3 regions of the Micromonospora humida genome follow, and region 3 is predicted to be linked to each of the others. Evidence: riboswitches for the same ligand, from Rfam matches in the RefSeq annotation. Region 3 holds a riboswitch; each other region holds the start of a gene.
The links. A riboswitch is a leader RNA that binds a small molecule or an ion and turns the genes downstream of it on or off. The one in region 3 is predicted to bind cyclic di-AMP.
Positions count from the first base shown of each region.

Region 1 (3,267 bases), on a different contig from region 3:
GTAGCGGCCGTCGCGTTCGAGGTCACGCCGCTTGGGCGAGTCGACGACGAAGCAGAACAACCCGCCGTCGGTGACCAGCGGGCAGACCGGGTGCACCCGGGGACCGCCGTCGGCGCGGACGGTGGCCAGGTAGCCGAAACCCGACCCGTACTGCTGGAGGAGAAGGCGGATCCCGTCGGCGAGGCGGGGCTCGTCGGCGGCGAATGCGGACCAGGATGCCATGCGGTCATCCTATCGAACAGACGTTCTAAAATCAGTCCGACACGCAGGTCGAACGGCCCGACGTACGCCTCGGAGCCAGCGACGACGCCGGCCGGTGGGGCGGCCCGGTGGGCGGGTCCGGCCGGGGCGCTGGATATGGTGTCCCGATGCTGCTCTCCGACCGGGACCTCGTCTCCGAGATCAAGGCGGGCGCGCTGGCGCTGGAGCCGTTCGAACCGAGTCTGGTGCAGCCCTCCAGCATCGACGTGCGCCTCGACAAGCTGTTCCGGGTGTTCAACAACCACCTCTACACCCACATCGACCCGGCGATGCAGCAGGACGACCTGACGTCGATGGTGGAGGTGCCGGCGGGCGAACCGTTCGTGCTGCACCCGGGCGAGTTCGTGCTCGCCTCCACGCTCGAGGTCATCTCGCTCGGCGACCAGCTCGCCGGCCGGCTGGAGGGCAAGTCGAGCCTCGGCCGACTGGGGCTGCTCACCCACTCGACCGCCGGTTTCATCGACCCGGGTTTCTCCGGCCACGTCACGCTGGAGCTGTCGAACGTGGCCAACCTGCCGATCACCCTCTGGCCGGGCATGAAGATCGGCCAGCTCTGCATCTTCCGGCTCTCCTCGCCGGCCGAGCACCCGTACGGCTCCGCGGTGTACGGATCGCGCTACCAGGGCCAGCGTGGGCCGACGCCCAGCCGCTCCTGGCAGAACTGGCGCACCTGGCCCATCGGCTGACGCGGCGTGCCGTGTCCGGGCCCCGGGTCCGGGGCCCGGACACGGTGGCTCAGCCGGGTCGGCCGTAGCTGTTGACCGGCCCGTCGTCGACCCGCTTCATCGTGATCGGTTTGCCCGCCTGGGAGGCGTGCACGACCCAGCCGTCCCCGACGTACATCCCGACGTGGTGCAGGTCGGAGTAGTAGAAGACCAGGTCGCCGGGGCGCAGGTCGGCCCGGCTCACCCGGTCGGTGACCTGGCGCTGCTGCCGGGCGTTGTGCGGCAACGACACCCCGGCCTTCGCCCAGGCGGCCATGGTCAGCCCGGAACAGTCGTAGTTGTTCGGGCCGGCCGCGCCCCACACGTACAGCTTGCCGATCTGGGCGCAGGCGAACTTGACCGCCGTACCGGCCGGGCCACCGGGGTAGCCGGCGGGGCAGGGGGCCGGGCGCAGCTTGCCGCCGCCGCCGTTGCCGTAGACCGTCAGCCGCAGCTTCTGCAACCGGTCGATCTCGGTGTTGATCTGCTTCTTGCGGGCCGCGAGCTGTGCTTCGGTACGGGTGAGCTGGGCGACCATCTCGTCCAGCGGTGCCTTGGTCGCGGCGAGTTCGTCGCGGAGCTGGGCGACCTCCCGCACCTCGCGCTGCTGGCGGCTGGCGAACCGGTCCAGCAGCCCCAACTGTTCGACCACCTGGCTCGGGCTGCGGCTGCCCAGCAGGGCGTTGACGGTGGACACGTTCTCGCCCTTGTACGCCTGCACGGCGAGGCCGCTGACCTGGTTCATCGCCTGGTCGACGCGGCGTTGCAGGGGGGCGATCCGCTTGCCGAGCGCGTCGGCCTGCCGGCGCTTGGCGGCGAGGTCGATGCGGGTGGCGTTGTGCTGTTCGATGAGCGGTTCGAGCTTGTTCCAGTCCTGGTCGATCTGTCGCTCGATCTCGGCGACCGAGGGGTCGGCGTGCGCTGCCGTGGGGCCACCTGTCAGTACGACCGCGGCGGCGGCCAGGGTGGCGAGGGTGGTGGTGAAGCGGGACCAGCGTGGGCGCGGCACCGTCGTGTTCCGGGCGACCTGGGTCGTCCGGTGCGACGGTGGCCGCGGGGCATGGTGTGCCACCGGGCTCCGGGCTCCTTCTTCCTCGACCGCCTACCGGGTTAGCTGACGGGTTCGGGCGGGAAGGGAGCGCCCTACCGCGGTGGTCGCGGATTCACCCCGGCGTACCTGGGTCCCCGGCTCGCCCGGAGGCGACTCGGCGGTGCCGGTCGACGCCACCCCGGGCGGGGCGGACCTGGTGCCGACCGACGATTGACCAGAGTAGAGACGCTCGTTATCGATCCGCAACCCGCCGGGCCGGCACACTCCGTGACCGGAAAACACGCAACCCCCGGCCCATCGGGCCGGGGGTTGACGTATGTGCTGGTCAGGGGCGGCGGAAGCCGGCCACCGGCATGTAGTTGATGCTGGTCACCTGGACCGGCTTACCGGTCCGGGGCGCGTGCACCATCATGTCGTTGCCCAGGTAGAGCCCGACGTGGTGCAGGTCGCTGAAGAAGAACACCAGGTCTCCGGGGCGGGCCTCGGAGCGCGGGATGGCCTTGCCCTCGTTCCACTGCGCACCGGTGAAGTGGGTCAGCGAGATGCCTGCCGCCTTGTACGCGAACTGGGTGAGCCCGGAGCAGTCGAACGAGTTCGGCCCGGTGGCGCCCCAGACGTACGGGTCACCGACCTGCGCGCAGGCGGTCGCGATCGCGGTCCGGGCGGCGGAGCTGACCACGCCGTTGATCGTGGGGCAGCCGTTCACCTTCACCGTGGTCTTCGGCATCGCCGCCTGCAACCGCTTGATCTCGGTGTTGATCTGGGTCTTCTTGGCCGCGAGCTCCTTCTCCTGCTTCACCTCGGCGGCGATCAGGGTGTCGAGCTTCTGCTTCTCGGCGTCGTACTTGCGGCGGACCACGAGCACGGCCTCGACCTCCCGGCGCTGCTCGGCGGCGAGCCGGTCCAGGATGGTCAGCTGCGTGGCGAGGGTGCCCGGCTTGGTGGTGGTGAGCAGCGCGCTCAGCTCCTGCGAGGGGCCGGACTTGTAGTAGCGGGAGGCGAGGTCACCGACCCGGCCCAGGGCGAGTTCGCTCTGCAGGGCCAGCGGCTCGATCTTCTTCTGGAGGTCGGCCGACTTCTTGCGGTTGACCTTGAGCTGGGCCCGGACCTTGTTGTAGTCCTCGATGGTGGGTTCGAGCTGCTCCCACTGCTTGTCGAGAGCCGCCTCGATCTCCTCGGGCGACGGCGCGGCGTGGGCCGGCACCGCGAGCATCCCGGCACCGACGGCGACCGCCGCGACCAGGGTGAGCA
Region 1 covers NZ_JAFEUC010000006.1:373,025-376,291, reverse strand. Annotated here, with positions in the region: gene JQX11_RS15140 (pyridoxamine 5'-phosphate oxidase family protein) at 1-222, opposite strand, end outside; gene dcd (dCTP deaminase) at 369-947, shown strand; gene JQX11_RS33435 (C40 family peptidase) at 997-2,037, opposite strand; cyclic di-AMP (ydaO/yuaA leader) riboswitch at 2,050-2,186, opposite strand; gene JQX11_RS15125 (C40 family peptidase) at 2,342-3,267, opposite strand, start outside.
Region 1: it holds a riboswitch for cyclic di-AMP, as region 3 does, so the genes downstream of both, JQX11_RS33435 (C40 family peptidase) here and JQX11_RS16885 (coiled-coil domain-containing protein) in region 3, are expected to answer to the same signal.

Region 2 (3,267 bases), on a different contig from region 3:
GATCGACGTCGACACCGCCTACGAGGTACGTGAGGCGATCGCCGAGGTGCTGGCCAAGGGTCGGCCCGCGCGGATCGAGCTGAACATGCGACTCGTCACCTTCATCGACTCCGTCGGGATCAGCGCCATGGTCGCCGGCTTCCAGACCGCCGAGGTCAGCGGCGTCAAACTGATCGTCACCGAGCCGAGCCGGTTCGTGCACCGACAGCTCTGGGTCACCGGCCTGCTCGGGCTCTTCGGTGCCCCGGAGCCGTACTTCGCCGGTGCCGCCACCCCGGAGGTCCTGCCCGGCGCCTGACCGGGCCACCGGTCGGCGTCGACGCCACTGACCAGGGACGTTGCCAGTCCGTCTCCGGTACGGCACGATCGTGCGACCGACGACGGTCAGGAGGCCCGGTGGTCCGGCGGGAGAGCTTCAGCTACACGGTGCAGGCGCGCTGCTCACCGGCGGACGCGATGGCGCTGCTGAGCGACCTGTCCCGGCAGGAGGAGCTGCATCCCCTGATCGTCCGGGTGCGCCGGCTGCCCGCCCGGCCGGGTGCCCTGGCCAGCTACGCGATCACCGACCGGCTGGAGCTGGGGCCGCTGCGGTTCCCCGTCACCTACCAGGCCGACGTGCTGCTGGCCGGCGACGACGAGATCGTGACAGTGGCCCGCCAGCAGCCCGGCACCACCGTACGCAACCACACCCGGCTGCGGATGGAGGGTGACCTGCTGCGGATCGACGTGGAGATCACCCTCGCCGCGCCGGCCCCGCTGTTCGGCTACGCCTTCCGGCAGGCCCGCGCCGCCCACCTGGGGTTGGCCAGCCGCCTCGGCGCGGTCCTGGACAGCCGGGCCGGCGACCCACCCCCCGCCGGCTGACGACCGCCGACACCCGCCCGGACGGTCGCGCCGCGGTGGCCCGCCCTGAGCGGACGGGCCACCGCGCCGGGATCAGATCATCGACAGGTGCACGTGGTTGGTGTGGTCGCTGGACGGGTCCCCGTTGCCCCCGCTGTACGCCTTCCACCCGCTGCTCGGCAGCCAGATCCGCTTGAACCAGATCACGTAGAGCACACCGAGCCGGTCGGCGTTGCGGATGAAGTACGCGGCGAGGTTGTTGCCGTACGTCCGGTCGCCGCCACTGGCCACCCCGCCGAAGCCGCCCTTCTGGGCGGCGAAGTCGCACGCCCGGCCCTTGGGGTGCTCGCCGGAGCCGCTGGGCCGGTAGCAGGAGACGTACCTGGTGAAACCGGCCGCCTTGGCCTGGTTCAGGGCGTTGAGCGTACGCGGGGTGATACAGCCGTTGGCCGGCGTCGGGTCGTTGACGCTGCACGACTCGGACGGCCAGGAGCCGTCGGAGTTGCGGGGTGCGCCCTTGGCGTTGCTGGTGGACGTGCCGTCCGAGCTGCCGGAGTCGCGGGAGGTGGGGGCCGGCTTGTCGGCGGCGGCCACCGCCAGCGCCCGCTCGGCCTGCTCCTTGCGCTTGCCCATGGTGGCGACCTGCTTGCGCTGTTCGGTGATCTCCCGGGTGACCGCCGCCCGGGTCCGGGTGGCCTGGTCCCGGGTCTCGATCATCGTGCGCAGTTCCTGGTCCTCCCGGGTGGCGACCGTCTCCAGCGCCGCCGCGCGGTCCAGGAAACCGCTCGGGGTGTTGCTGTTGAGCAGGGCGGACATCGGCCCGAGCCGGCCGGTGCGGTAGGCCGCGCCGGCGATCTCGCCGACCTTGGCGGTCTGCGTGACCAGCTGCCCCTCGATGGTCTTGAGCTGTCCGTCGAGTTCCTGCTGGCGCTTGGTGGAGCGCTCCAGGGCGGCCTTGGCCTCCAGCCAGCCCTTGCTGGCGGCGTCGAGCTGGTCGCGCAGCGCCGGGGTGCCGCCCTCGTCGTCGTCGCCGGGGGCGGCGAGCCGGGTGGCAGGCGCGGCGGCGGCCGGGGTGAACGGTGCGGCCGACACGCCCAGGGCCAACGCCGTGACGACTGCGGCCAGCAGCCGCGTGGTGGTGCGTACGTGCATGCGGATGTCCTTCCGTCAGCCGCCGACCGGGTTAGCTGACGGGTTCGGGACGGAAGATCCCTACCGCTGACGCGGATGCACCCCAGGAACGTGGTTCCCCGGTTCGCCCGGGCGGGCGATTAGGCGGCGGCCTCTGCCTGGCGGAGACCGGGGCCGAGCCTACCGGTACGCGAGTGACGCCTGCCTACCTCGTGACTGAGGGTACGAGAGTGAATACCCTCAAAAGGTTCAAACGACGCAAATTTCCGCGATCTCTGTGCGGGAGTACCCGGCGGGGCTGACCGTCCGGCCCGGGGCGGGGTCACCAGTGGGCGGGGCCGCATGCGCCGGGGCTCGCCCCGGGCTCGACCTGGAGGGTGGCGTGCTCGATGTGGAAGTCCTCCCGCAGGGCGCCCCGGGCGGCCGCCAGCACCGCGCCGACCTCGGCGTCACCGGCCAGGGTGAGGTGGGCCGAGGCGACGTCCATGCCGGAGGTGAGCGTCCAGACGTGCAGGTCGTGCACCTCGGCGACACCGGGCACGGCGGTCAGCCGGTCGTGCACGGCGGTCACCGGCAGGTGCTCCGGGGCGGCCTGGACCAGGATGCGCACCGCCGCCCGGCCGAGCCGCCAGGTGCGGGGCAGGATGAACACGCCGATCGCCACGGCGACCAGTGGGTCGGCCCACCACCAGCCGGTGCCGGCGATCAGCAGCGCCGCCACGATCACCCCGACCGAACCGAGCAGGTCGCCGAGCACCTCCAGGTACGCCCCGCGCAGGTTGATGCTCTCCTTGGCGCCCTCCCGCAGCAGGCCGAACGCGACGATGTTGGCGAGCAGGCCGAGCACCGCCACCACCAGCATCGGGCCGGCCAGCACCTCGGGTGGCTCGCCGAACCGGCGGACCGCCTCGATCAGCACGTAGACCGCGACCCCGCTGAGCAGGACGGCGTTGGCCAGGGCGGCGAGCACCTCCAGCCGGTAGAGGCCGAAGGTGCGCTGCGGGTCCCGGGCGGCCCGCCGGGTGGCGGTGATCGCGGCCAGCGCCATCCCGATGCCGAGCACGTCGGTGAACATGTGCCCCGCGTCGGAGAGCAGGGCCAGCGAGCCGGTGCCGAAGGCGGCCACCGCCTCGACCACCATGAGCACGGCGAGCAGCCCGAACGCCGCCCAGAGTCGACCCCGGTGCCGGTGCGCGGCGTTGCTCACCGTCGCGCTGTGGTCATGACCTGCGCCCACGTCCACACCCTCCGTCGCCGCTGCGGACCCGCTCCAATCTATGCTCACATCGCTAT
Region 2 covers NZ_JAFEUC010000009.1:194,426-197,692, forward strand. Annotated here, with positions in the region: gene JQX11_RS19525 (STAS domain-containing protein) at 1-298, shown strand, start outside; gene JQX11_RS19530 (SRPBCC family protein) at 397-864, shown strand; gene JQX11_RS19535 (coiled-coil domain-containing protein) at 937-1,995, opposite strand; cyclic di-AMP (ydaO/yuaA leader) riboswitch at 2,000-2,131, opposite strand; gene JQX11_RS19540 (cation diffusion facilitator family transporter) at 2,297-3,211, opposite strand.
Region 2: it holds a riboswitch for cyclic di-AMP, as region 3 does, so the genes downstream of both, JQX11_RS19535 (coiled-coil domain-containing protein) here and JQX11_RS16885 (coiled-coil domain-containing protein) in region 3, are expected to answer to the same signal.

Region 3 (3,267 bases):
CTACCGACTCGCCGCCGGCGAGGTCCACCAGGTCGCCCCCGCCCCCGAGCTGTCGGAGCCCACCGCCGCGGCGTCCGAGCCCGCAGCTGTGCCCCCCGGGCCCGCCCCGGCCCCCGAGCCCGCCGCCGCGGTGCCCGCACCGGCCGTGTCGGCCGGTGCCGCGCCGGCACCCGTCGCCTCCTGACCCGCACCCGGTCATGACGAAGGCCGCCCGGCTCAGCCGGGCGGCCTTCGTCATGCACCTCGATCAACCCTTCGGGGCCGATGGTGCGGTATCCGGGAGCCCGGACACCGCACCATCGCCGCCACGGTGTCGATCACGGTCGCTACAGCAGTGACACGTGGACGTGGTCGGTGTGGTTGGACGGCCCCGAGTACGAACTCCAGCCGTTGGCCGGGAACCAGATCTGCCGGTTCCAGATCACGTAGTAGATGCCCAGACGGTCCGAGTTGCGGATCAGGAACGCGGCGAGGTTGTTGCCGTACATCCGGGTGTCGTTGTTGTGCCACGGGCTGAACCCGCTGTTCTGCAACGACCAGTCGCACGCCCTGCCCTTGGGGTGCTCCCACGGCCCGCCGGGGCGGTAGCAGCCGACGAACCGGTTGAACCCGGCCCGCTTGACCTCCTTGTACATGTGCAGCGTGCGCGGGGTGATACAGCCGGACGTGGTCGGGTCGTTCTCGCTGCACGACTCCCCGCGCCAGTCGCCGTTGGCGGTCTGGCCGGGGGCGACGCGGGCCACCGGGGACGTCGCGTCGACCAGGCCGCCGGTGAAGCCCCGGCCGCCGACCAGGGCCAGTGCCTTGTCGGCCTCGGTCTTCTTCTTGGCCATCAGGTTGGCCTGCTTCTGCTGCTCCCGGACCTCGGCGTCGACGGCGAGCTTGGCCTGCTCGGCCCGGGTCTTGACCTTGTTGACCTCGGCCAGCTTGCCGGCGTTGACCATGTTCAGCTCGTCCAGGGCGGCGGCCCGGCGGACGAAGGCGTCCGGCGCGTCGCTCTCCAGCAGCGCGGCGACCGCGCCGACCCGACCCGTCCGGTACGACTGGGCGGCGATCTCGGTGACCTGCGGGGCCAGCGCCGCCAGCTCCTGCTCCGCCTTCTCCACCTCGATGGCGTATTCGAGCTGGCGCTTCTTGGACTTCTCCAGCCGGGTCTTCGCCGCCGAGTACTCCCGGTTGGTGGCCTCGATGACGTCGGTGAGCAGCTTCGGCTCGTCGTCCTCCTCGTGCCCCGAGGGGGTGGGCGCGTTGGGCGCGGCCGTCGCGGGGGCGGCGGCCGGTCCGGCGACGATCGCCAGGGCGGCGAGTACGGCCACTGCCGGCGTCAACCAGCGGCGTAGGGGTGCCGTCACAGTTTTCCCTTCCGTCGACCGCCGACCGGGTTAGCTGACGGGTTCGGGACGGAAGTGGCCCCTACCGCTGGCGCGGATTCACCCCAGGTGCTCGGTTCCCCGGCTCGCCGTACGGCGATTGGGCGGTGGCACCGCTGGCGCCGGTGGGCGCCTTCGGCGGTGACCGGCAGCGAGGTTACCCGAGAGTCGTACCGGGGATCTACGCCCGCAACCCGACCAAATGAGTATTTTCCCGATAGCGAGGGGTAATCAGTGACGCGACCGACAGGCGCGACCTCGCCTCCGGTCACGCAGCGCAGTGTCACCATGCGGTGTCCGTGCTCCCTTCCGGGTCTGGCCACCGTGCGGGGGCCGGGGTGGACGGTTCGCCGTGCCGGGGCGCGCTCAACGCCTCCAGCGCCTCGGCACGGTCGGGGGCGGGACGTGGGGTGGGCGGCGGCCCGGCCGTACCGGTGTCGGCCGGTCCCCGCCCGGCGGTCACGACCAGCGCGGCCAACCCGGTGGTCAGCGGCACCGCCGCCACCAGGCCGAGGGTCGCCACCGCGCTGCGGACGATCTCCTGGGCCAGGAACTCGCTGGTGAGGATCTGGCTCACCGGGCGGCTGTCGGCGGTGAGCAGGAGCAGCAACGGCAGTGACGCGCCCGCGTACGCCAGCACGATCGTGTTGACCGTGGACGCGATGTGCGCCCGGCCGACCCGGGTCGCCGCCCGGTAGAGCTGCAACCGGGACAGCCCCGGGTTGGCGTGCGCCAGCTCGGTGACGGTGGCCGCCTGGGTGACCGTGACGTCGTCGAGCACGCCGAGCGACCCGATGATGATCCCGGCCAGCAGCAGGCCGTGCAGGTCCACGTCACGCTGGTACATCGACAGCGTGGTGGCCTCCTCGCTGCCGTACCCGGTCAGGTGGGTGGCGGCGGTGGCCAGCGTGCCCAGCACGCCGGTCAGCACCAGGCTGCCCAACGTGCCCAGCACCGCCACCGAGGTCTGCGCGGTGATCCCGTGGGTCAGGTACAGCACCACGAACATGATCAACGCGGCGCCGGTGACCGCGATCGGCAGCGGCGCGCCCCCGGCGGAGATGCCCGGCACCACGAAGGTCAACAGGATGGCGAAGCTGGCCCCGAGGCCGGCCAGGGCGGCCAGTCCGCGCAGCCGGCCGAACGCCACGATCGCCGCCGCGAACAGGGCGACCAGCCAGAGCAGCGGCATGCCCCGCTGGTGCTCGGCGATGTGGTAGCTGCTCGCCGACGGATCGCTCGGGTCGGCCAACGCGACGAGCACCACCTCGTCGCCGACCGCCACCGTCGGCGCTCCCGGCCCGGACGGCACCGGCGTCTGCACCTCACGGCCCGCGTCCGGCCCCTGCTCGACGGCGACCGTCACCGTCCCGCACGGCCCGTCGGCCACCCCGGGGGGGCCGTCGGGGGTCTGCGGCGCGGGCGGGCACGGTTCGGTCACCACCCGGGTCACCGTGCCGTGGTGGCGGGGCACCTGCTCACCCTGGTCGATCTTCGGGGTCGCACCGGGCCAGAGCACCAGCGTGGCGATCACCGTGACCACGATGAGCGGCACCACCGTCATGACGAGGAGCCGTCGCACCCGCGGCGGGGTGGACGGAGCGGGACGGGTGTGGTCGGCGCCCATATGTGCGAGTTCTCCCAACGATCCGGGACGGGATACGTGTCAGCCGGCCAGCCGGTTCACCACGGACGGCGGGTCATCGTCGGACGATGGTAGCCACCACCCCGGCCCGCCCGGTTCGCCCTGCCCACGGTAGGTCGAGGCGGCGGGCCGGCACCGGCCGGTCCCGGCAGCCACCCCGTGCCGGGCCTCGACGGGCCGGGCCCCGACGCGCGCCGACCCACCCGTACCGGCCCGCCGGGCGGCCCGGACGGCTAGCGTGGAGCCGTGCGG
Region 3 covers NZ_JAFEUC010000007.1:320,365-323,631, forward strand. Annotated here, with positions in the region: gene JQX11_RS16880 (carbonic anhydrase) at 1-184, shown strand, start outside; gene JQX11_RS16885 (coiled-coil domain-containing protein) at 327-1,352, opposite strand; cyclic di-AMP (ydaO/yuaA leader) riboswitch at 1,356-1,487, opposite strand; gene JQX11_RS16890 (YibE/F family protein) at 1,654-2,997, opposite strand; gene JQX11_RS16895 (hypothetical protein) at 3,262-3,267, shown strand, end outside.